One region of the Streptosporangium sp. NPDC023615 genome, then DNA from elsewhere that is predicted to be linked to it. Evidence: riboswitches for the same ligand, from Rfam matches in the RefSeq annotation. Region 1 holds a riboswitch; each other region holds the start of a gene.

Region 1 (5,005 bases):
AGGAACTGCGGGCCGATGAACACAGCGGTACGCTTGAGCGCGGCCTCGGTGCCGAGCCCGCCGGGCGGCAGGACGGAGCCGACGGGGACGACCTTGATGCCCATGACCATCTTGCCGACGGTCTGCCCGCCCCGCTTGAGCATGAAGAACTCGTAGGCGAAGTAGAGCCCCGCGCTGATCAGCGTGCTGATCACGGTGATGGCGGAGGTGGCCCCGGAGTCGATACCACCGGTGCCACCGGTGCCGACGATGATCGCGCCGAGCACGAGGCCCAGGATGAGGCCGATGACCAGGCCCACCACGAGCATGATGGCTATGTCGACGATGCGCGCCACCAGGCGCTGCCACCACTCGGCGAGCGGCGCGGGAGCGCCGGGCACGCCGCTGTACGGCTGCCCGTAGCCCTGCTGGCCGTAGCCCTGCTGCCCGTAGGCCGGCTGCTGGCCGTAGCCCTGCTGCCCGTAGTCCGGCTGCTGGCCGTAGCCCTGCTGGCCGTACGTCGGCTGCTGCCCGTAGGAGGGCTGGCCGTAGTCCGGCTGCTGGCCGTAGGAGGGCTGGGAGGCCTGCTGCCCGTAGGGCTGCTGGCCGTAGCCCTGCTGCCCGTAGTCCGGCTGCTGGCCGTAGCCACCGGCCCCGCCCTGCTGACCGTAGGAGGGCTGCTGACCGTAGCCGCCCGTGCCGCCCTGCTGGCCGTAACCGCCCGTGCCGCCTGTGCCGCCCTGCTGACCGTAGCCGGGCTGCTCGTGCGAGGACTGGCCGTAACCGCCCGTCCCGCCCTGCTGGCCGTAGCCGCCCGTGCCGCCCGTGCCGCCCTGCTGACCGTAGCCGGGCTGGCCGTAGGAGGGCTGCTCGTGCGAGGACTGACCGTAGCCGCCCTGCTGACCGTAGCCGCCCGCTCCGCCCTGCTGGCCGTAGCCCTGCTGCCCGTAGTCGGGCTGCTGGCCGTAACCCTGCTGGCCGTAGCCCTGGGCCTGTCCGGGACCGGTGTTCGGCTGTGAGGCCTCCGACCGATATCCCACGACCGTTACGTCGGGGTCGAGCCCGCCAGCGCCTCGACCCGCGTTGTGCTGTCCGTATTCCGGCTGCCCCGACGGTGTGCGATCGCGGTCGGGATCATCCTGTGGATACGGCGGCTGTCCGGTGCTCACCGCGTCACCTCACTTAGAATGCGCATGTGGCAGATGTCAGACGCACATGCTTGCTGCAGCACAAGGTATCGACATAGGAAAGAACAGTCACCTTTCCCCCTTGTCAGGTCCCAAGTCACTCGCGTCGGGCTCACGTGTCAGATGCAGCAGCATCCGGGTGTTGCCCAGGGTGTTGGGCTTGACGTGCTCCAGATCCAGGAACTCCGCGACGCCCTCGTCGTAGGAGGCGAGGAGCTCGGCGTAGACCTCCGGGGCGACGGGCGTGCCCTGGATCTCCCTGAAACCGTGCCGGGCGAAGAACTCGACCTCGAACGTCAGGCAGAAGACCCGGCGCAGGCCGAGCTCGACGGCGGTGCGCAGCAGCGCGGAGACGATCCGGTGCCCGATTCCCGCCCCCCTGCGGGCCGGATCGACCGCGACGGTGCGGATCTCGGCCAGATCCTCCCAGAGGACGTGCAGCGCCCCGCAGCCGACCACCTCCCCCTGCTCGTCGGTGGCGACCCAGAACTCCTGGACGTCCTCGTACAGCGTGACCGTGGCCTTCTCCAGCAGGCGCGGCCCCGCGCCGCCGTAGGTGTCGACCAGGCGCCGGACGGCGCGGACGTCCGGGGTGCGGGCTCGCCGGACGGTGATCCCGGCGGCCTCCGCGACCGCGACGGCGACCGGGCCGTCCCGCTCCACGCCCTCCCCGGAGCCGTGCCCCGGCCTGGCCTCGCGCCCGTTCCCGGCCCCGTTCCCGGGTCCCGCCTCGCGTTCGGCACCCGGCCCCGCCTCGCGTCCGGCACCGGCGGGGGCGTGCGTGACCGGCGTCGGAGACTGTTCCGCAACCTGCTCCATGACCGATCAGCGTACGTGCTCGCCGACCTTCGATTACGGCTCACCCCTAACTCCCGCACCACCCCTCCCATGTGACCCTTGGTAGCGGCATTACCACGCTGAGCACGGGAGGCCTCGGTGTGTCGCATTTCATCTTCGGTACGGTTCCGGAGCTGGGCCGACCGTCACGGGACCCGCGAAGCAGCAGGCAAAGGCCGCGCAAAGGCAACAATGATCATTATGAGATGTGATCCGTCCGTGACATTTCAGTTGCGAAACCTCTACTGAATTCAGGGTTCTGGTTGAGCAGGAACCACGCTTCGACTAATCTCCGTGCTCGATGTCAGAGACGTGAAAAAGCCTGACCCGCCGAATCTTCCGCAGGGAGAACCGGGGACCCACCGTGTCCTTGGGGGTGAATCCGAGTGCCACCGGCGCACCCGGTAGGGCTGCCTCCGGCCCGAACCCGTCAGCTAACCCGGTAGGCGGCCGAGGAGAGGAGTCCATTGGTGAAGCGCACGCGCGACCGCGGAGACGGGGCAGGCGGCGACGCCCGCCGTCCACGACGCGCACCGCGAGGGCTCCGCCGCCGCATGGCGGTCATCGGCCTGGCGTTCGCCACCCTCACCCTGGGCACCCCGCTGCTCCCGGCCACGGCCGACCCGGAGCCCAGCCTCAAGCAACTGGCCGAGCAGGCCGAGAAACTGCACAACGAGATCGAGACGCTCGCCGAGCAGTACAACGGCGAGCGGGTCAAGCTCAAGCAGGCCCAGCGGGCCGCGGACAGCGCCGAGAAGACCCTCGCCACCAGCGAGTCCGAGCTGGAGTCGCGGCGGGCCAAGGCCGCGCTGCTGGCACAGAGCAGCTACATGTCGGGCGGCCTGCACTCCGGTCTCGTCCTCACCCAGACCTCGGACCCCGACGCCTTCCTCGACCAGGCCACCACCACCTACGCCCTGCAGCAGCGCCAGAGCGAGGAGGTCGCCCAGGTGGGCCGGGCGATCGAGGCCGCCGAGCGGGCCCAGGCCGGCGCCAAGGCCAGGACCTCCGAGGTCAAGAAGCTGCTGTCGCAGATCGACGCCAAGCGCACCAAGATCGAGCGCCTGGTCTCGCGGGTGGAGAGCGACCTGTTCAAGGAGGTGCGCTCGCAGGCCGTCGGCAACCGGGGCGCCCGGGTGAAGGTCGACGCCCCCATCGTGGGCAGCGGCAAGGGGGCGGAGGCCGCCCGCTGGGCGCTGACCCAGCAGCTCAAGCCGTACGTGTGGGGCGCCGAGGGGCCCAACTCCTTCGACTGCTCCGGACTGGTCATGTGGGCCTACCAGAAGGTCGGGATCAGCCTGCCCCACTACACCGGCGACCAGTGGACGGCGGGCACGCGCGTCTCCAGAAGCCAGTTGCGCCCGGGCGACCTGGTCTTCTTCTACTCCGACCTGCACCATGTCGGGATCTACATCGGCGCGGGCCTGATGGTCCACGCGCCCCGGACCGGTGACGTCATCCACATCACCACGATCGACAACCGGCCCTTCGTGGGAGGCGTGCGCGTCGCCGGGTGACCGGGTGACCGGGTTGTCGGTGACCGGGTTGTCGGCGACCGGGTTGTCGGCGACCGGCGAGCCGGGTGGCCGCCGGAGCGGACGGGGGCGGGACGGCCGGGGGCCGAGGCGGCCGGGACGGGCGGCCAGATCAGGCGGCCAGATCAGGCGGCTAGATCAGGCGGCTAGATCAGGCGGCGGCGAGCCGCCCAGGCCACGGCCTCGATCGCGGTGGCGACTCCGATGCGGTCACAGATGCCCCTGAGCCTGCGCCTGACGGTCCGGCCGCTGATGTCGAGCCTGCGGCCCACCCGATCCACGGTGACGCCCTTGGCGAGCTCTGCCAGCAGCACGAGGTCGTCCTCACTGAGACCGATATCCCCCGTGCCCAGGGGGCTGTCGCCATGGCGTGAATCCACTTCGGGATATGCCATCAAGAGTCACTCCCCCCACTCTGGAAACCGGGCCTAAGGCGTCAGGAATGATTACCACCCGCCAGGAACGGTAAACGCCTTGTTCAAAGGTCGTCAAGTTCAACCCTTCACGGCGCATCCACACTATTGACATAGCAGGCTATACGTGAAGTACTCAGGATATGTCAGCGCCTTTGCGCTTAAGTCACACCCAGAGGTGGGCGCGGACCCCCGACCGTCCCCTGCCTGCGACGACGGGCCTGCCCACAGAACAAGATTTCGTCGGCACGACCGGTCCCGCCGCACCCCGGAGGCCGGATCCGCGAGGGGCGTGCCCTCCCGCATTTTCCGGGATACCCGCCCTCGCGCCCGCGGCGGGGTGGCGATCACAAGCCCCGTCCCCTTGACTACGTCGCGCAAAAAACCATGAAATGGTAGGACTGTGGCCGCCTTTGCGAAATTTGCGAGGTGTCATGCGCGATCACTCCTGCATCGGGATATTGGCCCTACTAGAAAGGGTTTCTGCACTCTGCAGAAACTCGCCCACATTGCACGGAGGATCGTGAGCACCGCCGTTTCCGACCTGCTGGGATTCGACCCCTTCGCCCCGGGGTTCACCCGGGCGCCGTACGAGCACTATCGCCGGTTGCGGAAGCACGGGCCGCTGACGCGTACGGCGTCCGGCATGTGGCTGGCCACCGGGTACGCCGCCTGTGCCACGCTGCTCCGCGACCCGCGGTTCGGTCACGGCGCGGGTCCTCACGGGCGCGGCCGGGTCGCGCGCTCGTTCCTGACCATGGACCCGCCGGACCACACCCGGCTGCGCTCCCTGGTGAGCGGGGCCTTCACGGCACGGATGATCGAGCGGCTGCGGCCCCGTATCGAGGCCGTCGCCGGCGAGCTGGCCGGTTCGGTGGCGGCGTCGGTGGCGCCGGATGGACGTGCGGACACAGACGCGGACGGGGGCGGGGACGGGGGCGGGGACGGGCGCGGGGACACAGGCGGGAGGGGGAGCGGGGAGAGCGATCTGATCTCCGCCCTGGCCTACCCGCTGCCGGTCCTGGTCATCAGCGAGATGCTGGGCGTGCCGCCC
Region 2 (5,005 bases), on a different contig from region 1:
TCGTCTCTCCGAGCAGCGTTCACGACGACCACGTGGTCAAGCCGCGCGCCTACGCGCTCGCGGGAGTGCCGCTCTACCTCGTGATCGACACGTTCGCGAACCGGTTCAGGCTGCTCAGCCGGCCGGGACCGGAAGGGTACGCCGACGAGGTCACCGAATCGCTCGGCAAGCCGCTCGAACTCCCCGCGCCGTGGGATGTCACGATCGACACGGGCCGGCTGATCGAGGACTGAGCCTGCCGCGCGTGATCGGGTCCGGCCCGGTAAGGCCGGGCCCTCTCACGTGCGGGTGGCGGCCACCCGTGTCCCGGCGGACCCGGGTCCTCCCTCGGCGGCTAGCAGATCTTGTGGACCCAGCCGTGCGGGTCGGGGCGGGAGCCGTACTGGATGCCCACGAGCTCCTCGCGGATCTTCGAGGTGACCGGGCCCTGGGTGCCGTCGCCGATCGTCCAGGAGCCGTCGGCGCCCTTGACCGTGCCGACCGGGGTGACGACCGCGGCGGTGCCGCAGGCGAAGACCTCGGTGAGCTCGCCCGACTCGCAGCCGCGTCGCCACTCCTCGATCGACAGGCGCCCCTCCTCGGCACGCAGGCCGAGACCGCCGGCGAGGGCGAGGATGGAGTCGCGGGTGATGCCGGGCAGGAGCGTGCCGGTCAGCGCCGGGGTGAGCAGGCGGTCGCCGTAGACGAAGAACAGGTTCATCCCGCCCATCTCCTCGACGTAGCGGTGCTCGACCGCGTCCAGCCAGACCACCTGGTCACAGCCCTGCTCGACGGCCTGGCGCTGGGCCACGAAGGCCGCGGCGTAGTTGCCGCCGCACTTGGCGAACCCGGTGCCGCCGGGAGCGGCACGGGTGTACTCGGTGGAGAGCCAGACCGAGACGGCCTGGCCCCCGCCGAAGTAGGCCGCCGCAGGGCCGGCGATGACCATGTACCGGTAGGTCCTGGAGGGGTAGTTGACACCGAGCGCGGGCTGCGTGGCGATCATGAAGGGACGCAGGTAGAGGCTGTGTCCCGGCGTGGTGGGGACCCAGTCGCGGTCGGTCTGGACGAGCAGTTCCAGCGACTCGACGAACGTCTCCTCGGGCAGTTCGGGCATGGCCATCCGCAGCGCCGAGGTGTTGAACCGGGCGGCGTTGGCCTCCGGCCGGAAGGTCACGATCGCGCCGTTCTCCTGGCGGTAGGCCTTGAGCCCCTCGAAGAGCTCCTGCGCGTAGTGGAAGACCGAGGTCGCCGGGTCGAGGACGAGCGGCCCGTACGGGGTGAGCCTGGCGTCGTGCCAGCCCCTCCCCTCGGTGTAGTCGATGGAGATCATGTGGTCGGTGAAGACCTGGCCGAACCCCGGGCTCGCCATTACCTGCTCGCGCTCGGCCGTGGTGCGAGCGTGGTCGGAGAGCTGCACGTCGAAGCTGAGCTTCTGAGCGGTGGTCATGACGCGGATCCTTCTCTTGGTGTCTGGCTTACCCTTGCGTCCATTCTGCGTTGGACCGGGTAACGGGAAACTACTGCATCGCTGACGAAATCCGTCAGCGAGGCGGAAAAACCAAAACGCGCCCGGCGGCTCAGGTGAGCCGCCGGGCGCGTCTGGGTCGAGGTGGGCGGCTTCCTCAGCCGGCTACTCGGGCGGTGATGTCGTCGCCGATCTCCCGGGTGGTGCGTCCGGCCCCGCCGGCGGTCCGCCCGGCCAGGTCGTCGGCCACGGCGCGCTCGACGCGGGCGGCCTCGGGGTCCAGGCCCAGGTGGTCCAGGAGCATGGCGACCGACAGGATCGTGGCCGTCGGGTCGGCCTTGCCCTGGCCCGCGATGTCGGGGGCGCTGCCGTGGACCGGCTCGAACATGCTCGGCGCGGTGCGGTCGGGGTTGACGTTGCCGCTGGCCGCCAGGCCGATGCCGCCGGCGATCGCGGCGCCGATGTCGGTGAGGATGTCACCGAAGAGGTTGTCGGTGACGATGACGTCGAAGCGCTCGGGCTGGCCGACGAAGAACATCGAGGCCGCGTCGACGTGGCAGTAGTCGGTGCGGACGTCCGGATACTCCCGGCCGACCCGGTCGAAGGTGCGGGCCCACAGGTCGCCGGCGTAGGTGAGCACGTTGGTCTTGTGGACCAGCGTCAGCTTCCTGCGCGGGCGCGACAGCGCCTTGTCGAAGGCGTAGCGCACCACGCGCTCGACGCCGTACGCGGTGTTGAGCGACTCCTGGGTGGCGATCTCGTGCGGGGTGCCGCGGCGCATCACGCCACCGGCGCCCGCGTAGGGCCCCTCGGTGCCCTCGCGCACGACGACCATGTCGATGTCCTCCGGCCGGGCCCTGCCCAGCGGGGTCTCCACGCCGGGGAAGAGCTTGACCGGCCGCAGGTTCACGTAGTGGTCGAGCGTGAAGCGGAGCTTGAGCAGCAGGTCGCGCTCGAGCACGCCCGGGGGCACGCTGGGGTCGCCGACCGCTCCGAGCAGGATCGCGTCGTACCCGCGCAGCTCCTCCAGGACGCCGTCGGGCAGCGTCTCGCCGGTCTCGTGGTAGCGCTTGGCGCCCAGGTCGTAGGTGGTGGTCTCCACCTTCGTGCCGACCGCTTCGAGAACCTTGAGCCCTTCGGCGACGACCTCGGCGCCGATGCCGTCCCCGGGGATGACCGCCAGGCGGATGTTACGCGAATCCATGCCGTCACCCTACCGGCCCGTCTCGGTGCTTGAACACCGGTCTCATCCCTCGGACACGTTTTCCCTCCGGGAGACCCCTGATCATTTTGTCCAACTTTAGTATATGTTGACCGTTTCATGAGGTTTGGTTATGGTCCTCAGCGTTCAGATTCATGCCTAATTCGTCCGGATCATCCCTTATCGAGATGGACGAAGCCGGGGAACCACTTCTTGCCGGGATCCACCCGGGCCCCGGGAACCCCGCTCCCCGACCGGAGCGCGTTCCCGTCCGCCCGGCCGATCCCTCGGGGCGAGTCGGCGCGCACCCGCGCCGTAGGGCGGCCTCCACGCCCGAGCCCGACAGCTCACCCGGCCGGCCCCATGGAAGGAACGACCCTGTACAGCAAGATCTGCTCTCGCGTCGCGTCCGTACTCGTCGCCGGAACCGCGGTGTTCGCGACCCCGTCCACCGCGTCGGCCGCCTCGCCCCTGCCCGCCCCCGGGCCCGCCGCGCTCGGCATGCCCGCCCTGAAGGGCGCCCTGAGGGCCGCCTCCCTGCGCCCCGCCTGGCAGAAGGCCCTGACCTGGGCCATGTCCAAGCGCGGCACGCCGTACGCCTGGGGCGGCACCGGCCGCGGCGGCTTCGACTGCTCGGGGCTGATGCTCCGCGCCTACGGGGCCGCCGGGATCACGCTGCCCCGCATCGCCTCGGAACAGTACGGGGCGTTCTCGAAGAAGATCGCCTGGAAGGACCTGAGACCCGGGGACCTGGTCTTCTTCCGCGGCCTCGGGCACGTCGGAATGATCACGAAGCCCGGGTACATGGTGCACGCCCCGCGGAGCGGGGACGTGGTCAAGGAGGAGCGGCTCAGCGCCTGGCGGCGCGCCTCCTTCGCCGGCGGGGTGCGCCCGGACCCCGAGGGGGTCGAGCTGACCGAACGGATCGAGCGCGCGACCGGATCCGTCACGGGCCGGTGACCTGCCGTCCGTCACCGGCGGGTGGGCGCCCCTCGTCGCCGGCGGGCGCCGGTCTGCCCGCGGTGGCGTCCGCTCCGCCCGCGGGCGCGTCCGCTCCTCAGCCCCGGGTGGGCGAGCCACCGTTGTCGCGGCGGTCCAGGGCGGTCTGCAGCGCGTCGGACGTCTCGTTCTCGTTCTCGTCCGGGCGGTTCCAGGAATACATCTCGTACATGGCGGATCTCGTCTCGGTCGCGTGTGAGCGGTGAAGGTGGCCGAGACTCCGGTCGGGACTCGGACCGGGCCCGATGTCGCGGTCCGGGTCACGGACCGGCGGACGGAGGGCTCGGAGCCGGCGAGCGCCACGGACACCGTGGCGGGCCGCCGGCCTGCCCCTGTCGGGCCCCGCCGCGGCGGGTGAACGGTGCGAACACCCGGCGCATCCCCATCAGGGTACCCGGCACCGCGGGGACCGTCTCGCCCCGCGTACCCACTTCTCACATGCCGAGACGGCGGGCGGGCGCCGGCGCGACCCCCTCCCGGAGGCGGGGCCGCGCCGGCGCCGTGGCTCGCCCGTCAGTCGGTCAGGTCGACCGAGCGGCCGCTGTCGGCGCCGATCTCCGCGCCGATCTGGTCGATCACGTCGGCCGGGATGGCGGTGTCGACGGTGAGCGCGATCAGGGCCTTGCCGCCCTTGGCGTCCCGGGCCACCTGCATCGAGGCGATGTTGATCGAGTGGTCGCCCAGGATACGGCCGACCACGCCGACGATGCCGGGACGGTCGGTGTAGGTGAAGAAGGACAGGTGGTCGGTCGGCTCGATCTCCATCTGGTAGCCGTTGACCTCGACGATCTTCGTGATCTGCCTCGGCCCGGACAGGGTGCCCGAGACCGAGACCGCGCGGCCGTCGGCGAGCACGCCGCGGACCGTCACCACGTTGCGCCAGTCGGGGCTGTCGGAGCTGGTGATCAGCTCGACCGTGACACCGCGGTCCTTGGCCAGCAGCGGGGCGTTGACGTAGGTGACCGAGTCCTCGACCACGTCGGTGAAGACGCCCTTGAGCGCGGCCAGCTCCAGCACCCGGACGTCGTGGGAGGCGATCTCGCCGCGCACCTCGACGTCGAGCCTGGTGGCGACCTCGCCCGCGAGCGCGGTGAACACCCGGCCGAGCTTCTCGGCCAGCGGCAGGCCCGGCTTGACGTCCTCGGCGACGGCACCGCCCTGGACGTTGACCGCGTCCGGCACGAACTCCCCGGCCAGGGCCAGCTTCACGCTCCGCGCGACCTGCGTGCCGGCCTTCTCCTGGGCCTCGTGGGTGGAGGCGCCCAGGTGCGGGGTGACCACGACCTGGTCCAGCTCGAACAGCGGGCTGTCGGTGACCGGCTCCTTGGGGAACACGTCGATGCCGGCGCCGGCGACGC
Region 3 (5,005 bases), on a different contig from region 1:
GCCACGCCGAGCACCCGGACCTGGTGCGGATGGCGGCCTGGTTCCACGACGCCGTCTACGACCCCCGGCGCGGCGACAACGAGGAGCGCAGCGCCCGGCTGGCCGAGCGCGCGCTGCCCGGGACGGGGCCGGCCCCCGAGGCGGTGGCCACGGTCGCCCGGCTGGTCAGGCTGACCCTCACCCACGACCCGGCGCCGGGCGACGCCGACGGGGCCGTGCTCTGCGACGCGGACCTGGCGATCCTGGGCGCGCCCGAGGAGGTCTACGCCGCCTACGCCGCGGCCGTACGCGAGGAGTACGCCTTCGTCCCCGACGAGGCGTTCAGGACGGGCAGGGCGGCGGTGCTGCGCTCGTTGCTCGAGCTTCCGGCGATCTTCCACGTCGCCGGGCCGGAGCGGGAGGCGCGCGCCAACATCGAGGCGGAGCTTGGGCGATTGTGAGCGGACGGTCCACCATGTTCCAACAACCACCCCGGCCATCGCCGTGGTAATTTGGGGAAATCTGGTGGATTAAGGGGAGTGGACGATGCTGGCCCAGCAGCGGCAGCAGGCGATCCTGGAGAAGGTCCGCGGCACCGGCGGGGTCAGGGTCGCCGATCTGGTCCGGGAGCTCGGCGTCTCCGACATGACGATCAGGCGCGACCTGGAGGTGCTCGCCGAGCGGGGACTGGTGGAGAAGGTCCACGGCGGCGCCACCGCCGCCGGTCCCGGTTCCACCGAGGAGCCGGGCTTCACCGCCAAGTCGGTGCGCCAGCAGGCGGAGAAGGAGACGATCGCCCGCAGCGCCGCGGGGCTCGTCCGGCCCGCCACCGCCGTCGCGCTCTCCGCGGGCACCACGACCTGGACGCTCGCCCACCACCTGGTCGACGTGCCCGAGCTGACCGTGATCACCAATTCGGTCCGGATCGCCGACGTCTTCCACCGCTCCCCCAGGGCCGACCGCACGGTGGTGCTGACCGGCGGGGTCCGCACCCCCTCCGACGCGCTGGTCGGCCCGGTCGCGGTCTCGGCGATCCGCCGTCTGCACGTCGACACCCTCTTCCTCGGCGTGCACGGGATGAGCGCCCGCGCCGGGTTCACCACGCCCAACCTGCTGGAGGCGGAGACCGACCGGGAGCTGGTCGCCTCCGCCCGCCGCCTGGTGGTGACCGCCGACCACACCAAGTGGGGCACGGTCGGCATCAGCACGATCGCCGAGCTGGCCGAGGCGCACATCGTGGTCACCGACTCCGGCCTGCCCGACGAGGCGCGCGAGGAGCTCGCCGCCTCGGCCGGCGAGCTGATCATCACAGAACCTCAGCAGGAGAGCGAGATCGCCACCCGATGAAACGCACCGTCACCCACCTGGCCGACGGCCGGGAGCTGTTCTACTTCGACCGGCGCGACGACGCGGACCGGAGCGCGATCGACGAGCGCGACCTGCCGCCCCGCCCCGCCGCCTCCGAGCTGCGCTACGACCCGCTGACCGAGGAGTGGATCGCGGTGGCCGGCCACCGGCAGGGCCGCACCTTCCTGCCCCCGACCAGCGAGTGCCCGCTCTGTCCGTCCAGGCCGGGCAACCTCACCGAGGTCCCCTCCCCCGACTACGACGTGGTGGTCTTCGAGAACCGCTTCCCCTCGTTCTCGGACCAGCCGGGCGAGTACCCGCAGCCGGGCGGGCTGAGCGAGGTCCGGCCCGGGGTCGGCCGCTGCGAGGTGGTCTGCTTCACCTCCGAGCACGACTCCTCGTTCTCCCGGCTGTCGCCCGAGCGGGTCGAGCTGGTCATGGAGGCCTGGATCGACCGTACGGCCGAGCTGTCGGCCCTGCCCGGGGTCGAGCAGGTCTTCTGCTTCGAGAACCGGGGCGCGGAGATCGGCATCACCCTGGCCCACCCGCACGGGCAGATCTACGCCTACCCCTACGTGACCCCGCGCACCAGGCTGACCCTGGCGGCGGCCGGGCGGTACCGGGAGCGGACCGGAGGCGACCTGTTCGCCGACGTCCTCGCCTCCGAGCGGGAGGCCGGGGTGCGGGTGGTGGCCTCCAACGAGCACTGGACGGCGTTCGTCCCGGCGGCGGCGCGCTGGCCGGTCGAGGTCCACCTCTACCCGCACCGGCGGGTCCCCGACCTGGCCGGTCTCCAGGCCGCCGAGCGGGCGGCGTTCGGACCGCTCTACACCGACGTGCTGCGCCGTCTCGACGGGCTCTTCGACATGCCGATGCCCTATATCGCGGCCTGGCACCAGGCGCCGGTCGACACCGGCCGCGACCTGTCGTACGCGCACCTGGAACTGTTCAGCATCCGCCGCGCGCCGAACAAGCTGAAGTATCTCGCCGGATCGGAATCGGCCATGGGGGCCTTCGTGAACGACGTGCTGCCCGAGCAGACAGCACATCTCCTGCGCTCCATTGTCACGAACTGATCACCGATGGGTCTCGTTTGATGTCGCGTGACCTGGGGTTTACCACTACTATCCTTCCCACATCGGCTGTAGTCGCCGATACGCCTAATCCCAGGCGCCTCGCCCGGGAGCCGGGGAACCACCGCACCTGGGGTGAAACCACTTCGGTGGAAGGGCGTCTCCAGCCCGAACCCGTCAGCTAACCCGGTAGGCGGAAGGAGAGGAGAGTACGTGGCGGCCTCGCCCCCCACGTTCCGCCGCCATGCCGCTCTGGTCCTCTGCCTGAGCTCGATCGCCGCGTTCACCCTCGGCGCCCCCACCGCCGGGAGCGCCGACCCCAAGCCGACCGAGGCCGAGCTCCGCGCCGAGCTGGTCAAGCTCAACAAGAAGGTCGACGCGCTGATCGAGACCTACGCGGCCACGCGCGAGTCCCTCGGCAAGGCCGAGAAGGGCGAGGCCGTGGCCAGGCAGAACCTGCGCAGGGCCGAGGAGGTCTTCGACGAGAACGCCAGGCAGGTCAACGCCATCGTCCAGCTCCAGTACCAGAGCGGCATGGGCGGCCTGCCCGGCCTGCTGTTCTCCGAGGACATGAGCGGGGCGGCGGTGATGGAGCAGCTCGCCGCCGAGCAGAGCGCCCGGCTGAAGGGGTTCGCCGACAGCGTGGAGCGCAGGAGGAAGGCCACCGAGACGGCCTCCCGGCTGGCCGACGAGATCATCAAGGAGGCCAAGGAGGTCCAGGAGCAGCGCAAGGAGGCCGAGGAGGTGATCGAGGACATCAAGGACAGGCTCGACCGGCTGGTCCCCACCGGTTCCGGTCGCCGCTCCGACGGCAGCTGGGCCCCGCAGTTGCCCACGGGCGCCGACAACATCACCGACCGGACCCGGATCATGCGCGACGCGATCAGGAGGCGTTTCGACCTGCCGTACTCGGTCGGCTGCTACCGGGCCGCGAACGACGGCGGCGAGCACCCGCTGGGCCGCGCCTGCGACTTCATGATGAGCGCCGGCGGCACGATGCCCTCGGCCGCCAACCTCAGGCTCGGCGACGAGATCGCCGCCTGGGCCATCAAGAACAAGGCCAGGCTCGGCGTGAAGTACGTGATCTGGCGGCAGCGCATCAACCACGGCTCCGGCTGGCGGGTCATGTCCAACCGCGGCGGCGTCACCGCCAACCACTTCGACCACCCGCACATCTCGATGTACTGAGCGGCCGGACCTCCGGCCCGTGGTGACGCCTTTACCGGGCATGTCCAGGGCACCTGGCGGAGGCCTCGTTCGATGATCTTCGGCAGGTACGCGGCGAGGTGAGGGCCGGCGCGAGCCCGGGAGATCACATCTGCTCGCCGTGGTCTCCACAGTGCCGGCCGCGTCGGCGCACACGGCGTGAGACGGCGGTGAGCACGGGCATACCGGTCCACGCGACCGAAAATCGCTTGCCCCGGACGGCAGGGCTCGGGGAACGTGGTGTCCATGACGCTCTGACGGACAGCACCCCTCACCCCGCGATGCCACGGCGCCGACGCGCCCCGTGACGCTGCCCGCCCACACCTTCTCGAGAGAGCCTCCTTGTCTCAGCGACCCTCCCGGCAGGAGTCCCCGCCACCGTCCCCGGCGGCCGCGGGCCCGGCCACCGTCACCGTGTTCGCCTCCCCCGCGAGCTGGATCGAGTCCGACGCCCTCGCGCAGTGCCACCAGGTGGCCGCCCTCGACGGCATGACGCGCGTCGCCGCCATGCCGGACCTGCACCCCGGCAAGGGCGCCCCCATCGGGGCCGCCATGACCTCCACCGTGCTGTACCCGTTCCTGGTGGGATCCGACATCGGGTGCGGCATCGCCGTGTTCCCCATCAGGCTCAAGCGCGCCGTACCCGAGAGGCTCGCCGCCCGGTTCCCCGACCTCGATCGCGCGCTGGATCCCGAGCGCGACGCCGACGACCCGGTCTGGGCCGTCGTGAAGGGCGACATCCCCGCCGGTCACGTCGAGGGCCTCGGGACGGTCGGCCGGGGCAACCACTTCGTCGAGCTGGCGCGGATCGGGACCGTCCTCGAACCGGACCACGCGAGCCGTCTCGGAGTCGCCGAGGGCGACCTGGTCCTCGTCGTCCACAGCGGTTCCCGGGGGCTGGGCGAACGGATCCTGCGGGCGCACACCGAGGTCCACGGCGCGGGGCCCGCCCCCGACCCCGGCGCCTACCTGGCGATGCACGACGACGCCGTACGCTGGGGATCGCTCAACCGGCGGCTGATGGCCGCCCGGGTCGCCCACGCCCTGGGGGCCGAGCCCGCCGAGCCGATCGTCGACCGGTGCCACAACCTGGTCGAGATCCGCGACGGGCTCTACCTGCACCGCAAGGGGGCGGCGCCGGGCGACGGATGCGACGTGCTCATCGCCGGTACGCGAGGCACCCCCTCCTACCTCGTGGCCGCCCACGCCGGGCCGGACGCCTGTCATTCCGTCGCGCACGGCGCGGGCCGCAAGATGTCGCGCGCGGACGCCCTGCGCCGGGGCCGGGCCAAGCACACGGTCGAGGAGCTGCGCCGCACGCCGGTGGGGTCGCTGGTGGTGTGCGGGGACCGCCAGCTGCTCTTCGAGGAGGCGCCGACGGCCTACAAGCGCATCGAGCA
Region 4 (5,005 bases), on a different contig from region 1:
GGCGCAGGCCCGCCCTGGGCACGAGGTGACCGCGCGCGCCGAGCAGCCCGGCATGGTGGGCCTCCACGGCGCAGAGCATCTGCAGCGGGGACTCCACCCAGGCCACGGCCGAACCCTGCTCCCGCGCGTGGTCTCGGCCGTCCTCCACGCCGGGCGATGACCCGTTCACGACCGCCACACCGTAACCCGGCGGCCTTACCGGCCCGGGAACTGCGGGTGAACAGCGAACCACGCGCACCCATTCGTGATCTTGCGTGGCTTTGCCGCGGAAGAGGGAGCCGTTCCGTACACTTCCCGTATTCGAAGATCCACGCCGGGGACCGGTGGGCGGGCCGCGGCCGCACGGCGGCGGGGCGGGAGAGGGGCGAGCCATGTGGACGGCCGAGGAGATACCCGACCTGACCGGCCGCACGGCGGTGGTCACCGGGGCGAGCGGCGGCATCGGCGTGCCGACGGCGCTGGAGCTGGCCAGGCACGGGGCCAGGGTCGTGCTGACCGCCCGTGACCCCGGGCGGGGCCGGGACGCGCTGGAGGCGATCAGGGCGAAGGTCCCGGGGGCGGCGGTCGAGGTGGGCGCGCTCGACCTGGCCGACCTGCGTTCGGTGCGCGCCTTCGCCGGGACGGTCGGCGGGCCGCTGGACCTGCTGGTCAACAACGCCGGGCTGGGACCGATGCCCCGGGGGACGACCGCCGACGGTTTCGAGACGCAGTTCGGCGTCAACCACCTGGGGCACTTCGCCCTGACCGGCCTGCTGATGCCGCGCCTGCTGGCCGCCCCGGCGGCCCGGGTGGTCACGGTCTCCAGCGGCGCGCACGCCTTCGGGGAGATCGACTTCGACGATTTGGGCCTGGAACGCCGCTACGGCTCGTGGGCCGCCTACGGCCGTTCCAAACTGGCCAACCTGCTGTTCGCCCTGGAGCTGCAGCGCCGTGCCGAGGCCTCGGGGGCGGCCCTGCTCAGCCTGGCGGCCCACCCCGGCACGACCGCCACCGGCATCCTGAGGACGGGCCGCCCCCTCAACGCCCTGATGCGCCTGTTGCTGCGATCGCCCGCCAAGGGCGCCCTGCCCTCCCTGTACGCCGCCACCTCCCCCGAGGCCGAGGGCGGCCAGTACGTCGGCCCCGGGCCCCGGGTGTTGCGCCCCTCCGCCCGGGCGATGGACCCGGCGGTGGCGGCGCGCCTGTGGGAGGTGTCGGAGGAGCTGACCGGCGTACGGTTCGCCGAAACCTGAGGACGGCCGCTGAGGACGGCCGCTGAGGACGCTCACGCGTCGCCCGGCGACCGGCGGGGAAGGGCCTTGGAGAGGTTTCGCAGAGGTTCCGGGAAGCATTGAAGAGATTTTGAGTAGGATTTAAGAAAGATCGTCCGGGGCTCCCCGAGTTTTTACCATCGAATGCCAGTTCGATGAAACGTATGCACGGTGACCTTCGGGACGGGCGACCCGTCCCCCTCCCGGGGACCCCGGTCCGCGCGCGGGCAGACGAGGAGCCCTCGCCGGATCGCCGGGGACAGCGGGGTTCCCCGCCTGCCCGGCCGGGGAGGCTCGGCCTCGGACAGGGGCACGAGAAGGTCGCGAGAAGGGTGATCCTTCCCCTCGCTCCCTCCCGGGAACACCCCCCTCTACCCGCCTGACCAGGGCCTACTACCAACTAATGGCAATGTGTCCTGCTTGTAATCGTCTGTCTGCATGACGTACGTTCGTCCCGTTCATGGCAAATGTCTAGGTCTATCAAGGTCTGAGCATTGCCGTCACATTGCCCGACCGTGTCTCGTCGAGGCGGACCCCCTCCGCCCCCGGTGAGCACGGCCGCCGAATCCGCGAGGTCTGCGGAACCGGGGAACCACGTTCCTGGGGTGAATCAACGCATCCGTGCGTCGTAGGGCACTTCCCAGCCCGAACCCGTCAGCTAACCCGGTAGGCGGCATGGAAGCGACGCAAGGAGTCGAACCCCCATCATGACCGAGCACCGCCTCACCCCCACCCCCACCCCCACCGTTTCCCGCCTGGCACGCATCCTGCTCGGCGCCTCCGTCGTCCTCGGCGCCGGGGTCCTGGGCCCCGCCGCCCTGGCCGACGACCACACCGCCCTGACCCCTCCCGCCGACACCAGGACCGCGGAGGTCTCGCAGGACGCCGGGTCCGCCAGGACCCCCCTGGAGATCGCGGCCCAGCGGCTTCCCAAGGTCACGGCCGCACAGGTGCTGAACCTGGCCGCCCAGCAGATCGGCGTCCGGGAGAACTCCATGGGCGGCGGGACCAAGTTCCACCAGTGGTACATGTCCTCACCCCGCGCCCAGGAGACCGCCGCCCGCGACGGAGGCAACGTCTACGGCTACGCCAACGCCCCCTGGTGCGCGATGTTCGTGTCCTGGGTCGGCGAGATGGCGGGCATCCGGCCCACGATGGGCTGGGACGCCTACACCGTCACCCACGCCAGGTGGTTCGCGGAGAACGGCCACTGGGGCACCGTCCCCACCCCCGGCGCCGTCGTCTACTTCGACTGGGAGGGCGGCAAGAGCATCGACGGGATCGACCACGTCGGCTTCGTCAAGCACGACAACGGGGACGGCACGATCACCACGATCGAGGGCAACACCGGCAACGGCAACGTCGAGCAGCGCATCCGGCCCGTCTCCCAGGTCGCCGGCTACGGCTACCCGGTCTACGCCGGCTGACCCCTCCCCCGGCCCGCATCCTCCCCGCCCGATCCCGATCCACCGCCGGTCGGGATCGCGGCCCGTCCCGCCGCCCACGCCCGTCTCCCGCCGCCGGGGACGGGCCTCGCCGTGCACGCCCGTCACCCCTTCCACGCGGTACCGTCATCGTGGCCCCAGAGGACCCCGCTCGCACGGGCCCACCGTTCCCGTACGGGCACGAGGGCACGGGGTCGTGACCACACGACGGCAGGGCGACACGACCACGCGGCGACGCGGCGACGCGGCGCGTGACCGCATGTTGACACGGCGGCACGGCGGCACGGCCCTGTTCCGGATCGCACCTGGAGGGGCCGTGTGTCGGGAGCGCGCGAAATGCCCTGACTGTATGCCCGTGTGATGGGAGCGCTCCCAAAACCCTATATGGGATGTATATCACCATTTAGGGCGTCTAGACCCCGCGAAACGCCTCGCGTGTAACGGTTACGTTTCGGCGTATTGACGTCCTGGACGCCCATCGTCCACTCTTCGTGGGAGCGCTCCCAAAGCACATTGAGGAAAGACCACATCGTGAGACCGCGTTGTCGGGGCCGGTGCGCGATGTCATCTCCCAATGATTCGGGCGACCACCTGAGAGGGGTCCGGAATGTTTAACAACAAGCGGCAGGGCAAGCTGGCCGCCGTAGCGGTCATGGCGGCCACCGCCCTGGCCATCACGTCGTGCGGTTCCAGCGAGCCCGCCACGCCTCCCGCGGCCGGCGGTTCCTCCGCCGCCGCGGCGGAGCCGGTGACGATCACGGTGCACACCTTCGGAGGTGGCGAGAACTTCGGCTACGACAAGGCCGTGGAGACCTGGAACGCCGCTCACCCGAACATCCAGGTCAAGTACCAGAACCTGACCGACCGGTTCGAGGACGTCTACCTGCCGCAGCTGCTCCAGCGCCTCCAGGCGAACAGCGGCGCGGCCGACATCATCGCCCTGGACGAGGGCGCGATGGGCCTCATGAAGGCTCGCCCGCAGTTCTTCACCGACCTGGCCCAGTACGGGCTGGACAGCCGCAAGGCCGACTTCCCCGCGGCCAAGTGGGACAACGGCATCAACGCCGACGGCAAGCTCTTCGCCCTGGGCACCGACATCGGCGGCATGACCATGTGCTACCGCAAGGACCTGTTCGAGAAGGCGGGCCTGCCCAGCGAGCGCGAAGAGGTCGGCAAGCTCTGGCCGGACTGGAACGCCTTCATGGAGGTCGGCAAGAAGTTCCAGGCCGCCAACCCCGGCAAGAGCGACCCCAAGTTCCTCGACGGCCCGAACACGCTCTACAACGTGATCCTGTCGCAGGAGGCGCCGAAGAACGGCAACGTCGCCTACTTCGACAAGGAGAACAAGCTCGTCATCGAGTCCAACCCGGCCATCAAGACCTCCTTCGACACGGTGAAGAGCTTCAGCGAGGCGGGCCTGACCGCCAAGCTCGCCTCCTTCACCCCGCCGTGGAACGCCGCCATCAAGAAGGGCGGCTTCGCGACCATGGGCTGCCCGGCCTGGATGCTCGGCGTGGTCTCCGGCGCGGCCGGTGAGGGCAACAAGGGCAAGTGGGACGTCGCGGCGGTTCCCGGCGGCGCCGGCAACTGGGGCGGCTCCTACCTGGCCGTGCCCAAGCAGAGCAAGCACCCCAAGGAGGCCGCCGAGGTCCTGAACTACCTCACCGGCAAGGAGGGCCACGTCATGGCCTTCCAGGAGGCCGCGGCCTTCCCGAGCTCCATCCCCGCCCAGCAGGACCCCGCGGTCGCCGACCTGAAGAACGAGTTCTTCAACGACGCCCCGACCGGCAAGATCTTCGGTGAGTCGGTCAAGGACCTGCTGCCGGTCTTCCTCGGCGAGAAGCACGCCCAGGTCAAGACCTCGGTGGAGAAGGTCCTGGAAGGCATGGACCAGGGTTCCGTCCCCTACGGCGAGGCCTGGACCAGGTTCATCGAGGCCGGCGTCAAGGCAGCGGGCTGATCCCCCTCCCGACCCGCATCGGCCCGGCGGCGGTGACCCCGCCGCCGGGCCGGTCGTCTGCCCCGGCTGAAAGGCTCTGATCGATGACACTGCACGTCGACTCCCCGGCCGCCCCGCCCCGGCCCGGCCCCCAGCGGCCGGCAGGGCACCGCGGACCGCGGCGCGGCAGCGGGTGGGCCCGGTTCGATCTCCGGGCGACCCCCTACTTCCTCGTCTCCCCCTACTTCCTGCTCTTCGCCGTCTTCGGCATCTTCCCCCTCGGCTACACCCTCTGGGTCTCGCTGCACGACTGGGAACTGGCCGGCGACAAGACCCTGATCGGCCTCGACAACTACGTCGCGCTGATCACC

Evidence for each region. Region 1 has a riboswitch for cyclic di-AMP ahead of AB0G16_RS06265 (NlpC/P60 family protein). Riboswitches for the same ligand answer to the same signal wherever they lie in the genome.
Region 2: another riboswitch for cyclic di-AMP. It lies ahead of AB0G16_RS07105 (C40 family peptidase); the one in region 1 lies ahead of AB0G16_RS06265 (NlpC/P60 family protein).
Region 3: another riboswitch for cyclic di-AMP. It lies ahead of AB0G16_RS01555 (hypothetical protein); the one in region 1 lies ahead of AB0G16_RS06265 (NlpC/P60 family protein).
Region 4: another riboswitch for cyclic di-AMP. It lies ahead of AB0G16_RS34920 (CHAP domain-containing protein); the one in region 1 lies ahead of AB0G16_RS06265 (NlpC/P60 family protein).

What each region holds. Positions count from the first base shown of each region.
Region 1 is NZ_JBFABE010000005.1:175,872-180,876, forward strand. Features, by position in the region: gene AB0G16_RS06255 (RDD family protein) at 1-1,019, opposite strand, end outside; gene AB0G16_RS06260 (amino-acid N-acetyltransferase) at 1,236-1,829, opposite strand; cyclic di-AMP (ydaO/yuaA leader) riboswitch at 2,322-2,468, shown strand; gene AB0G16_RS06265 (NlpC/P60 family protein) at 2,558-3,520, shown strand; gene AB0G16_RS06270 (LuxR C-terminal-related transcriptional regulator) at 3,685-3,852, opposite strand; gene AB0G16_RS06275 (cytochrome P450) at 4,475-5,005, shown strand, end outside.
Region 2 is NZ_JBFABE010000006.1:139,392-144,396, reverse strand. Features, by position in the region: gene AB0G16_RS07120 (Uma2 family endonuclease) at 1-233, shown strand, start outside; gene AB0G16_RS07115 (branched-chain amino acid aminotransferase) at 335-1,429, opposite strand; gene AB0G16_RS07110 (3-isopropylmalate dehydrogenase) at 1,605-2,651, opposite strand; cyclic di-AMP (ydaO/yuaA leader) riboswitch at 2,795-3,024, shown strand; gene AB0G16_RS07105 (C40 family peptidase) at 3,012-3,608, shown strand; gene serA (phosphoglycerate dehydrogenase) at 4,161-5,005, opposite strand, start outside.
Region 3 is NZ_JBFABE010000002.1:19,068-24,072, forward strand. Features, by position in the region: gene AB0G16_RS01540 (metal-dependent phosphohydrolase) at 1-440, shown strand, start outside; gene AB0G16_RS01545 (DeoR/GlpR family DNA-binding transcription regulator) at 526-1,326, shown strand; gene galT (galactose-1-phosphate uridylyltransferase) at 1,323-2,402, shown strand; cyclic di-AMP (ydaO/yuaA leader) riboswitch at 2,474-2,609, shown strand; gene AB0G16_RS01555 (hypothetical protein) at 2,613-3,587, shown strand; gene AB0G16_RS01560 (RNA ligase RtcB family protein) at 3,948-5,005, shown strand, end outside.
Region 4 is NZ_JBFABE010000085.1:16,520-21,524, reverse strand. Features, by position in the region: gene AB0G16_RS34930 (hypothetical protein) at 1-169, opposite strand, end outside; gene AB0G16_RS34925 (oxidoreductase) at 372-1,232, shown strand; cyclic di-AMP (ydaO/yuaA leader) riboswitch at 1,800-1,938, shown strand; gene AB0G16_RS34920 (CHAP domain-containing protein) at 1,958-2,677, shown strand; gene AB0G16_RS34915 (extracellular solute-binding protein) at 3,303-4,655, shown strand; gene AB0G16_RS34910 (sugar ABC transporter permease) at 4,739-5,005, shown strand, end outside.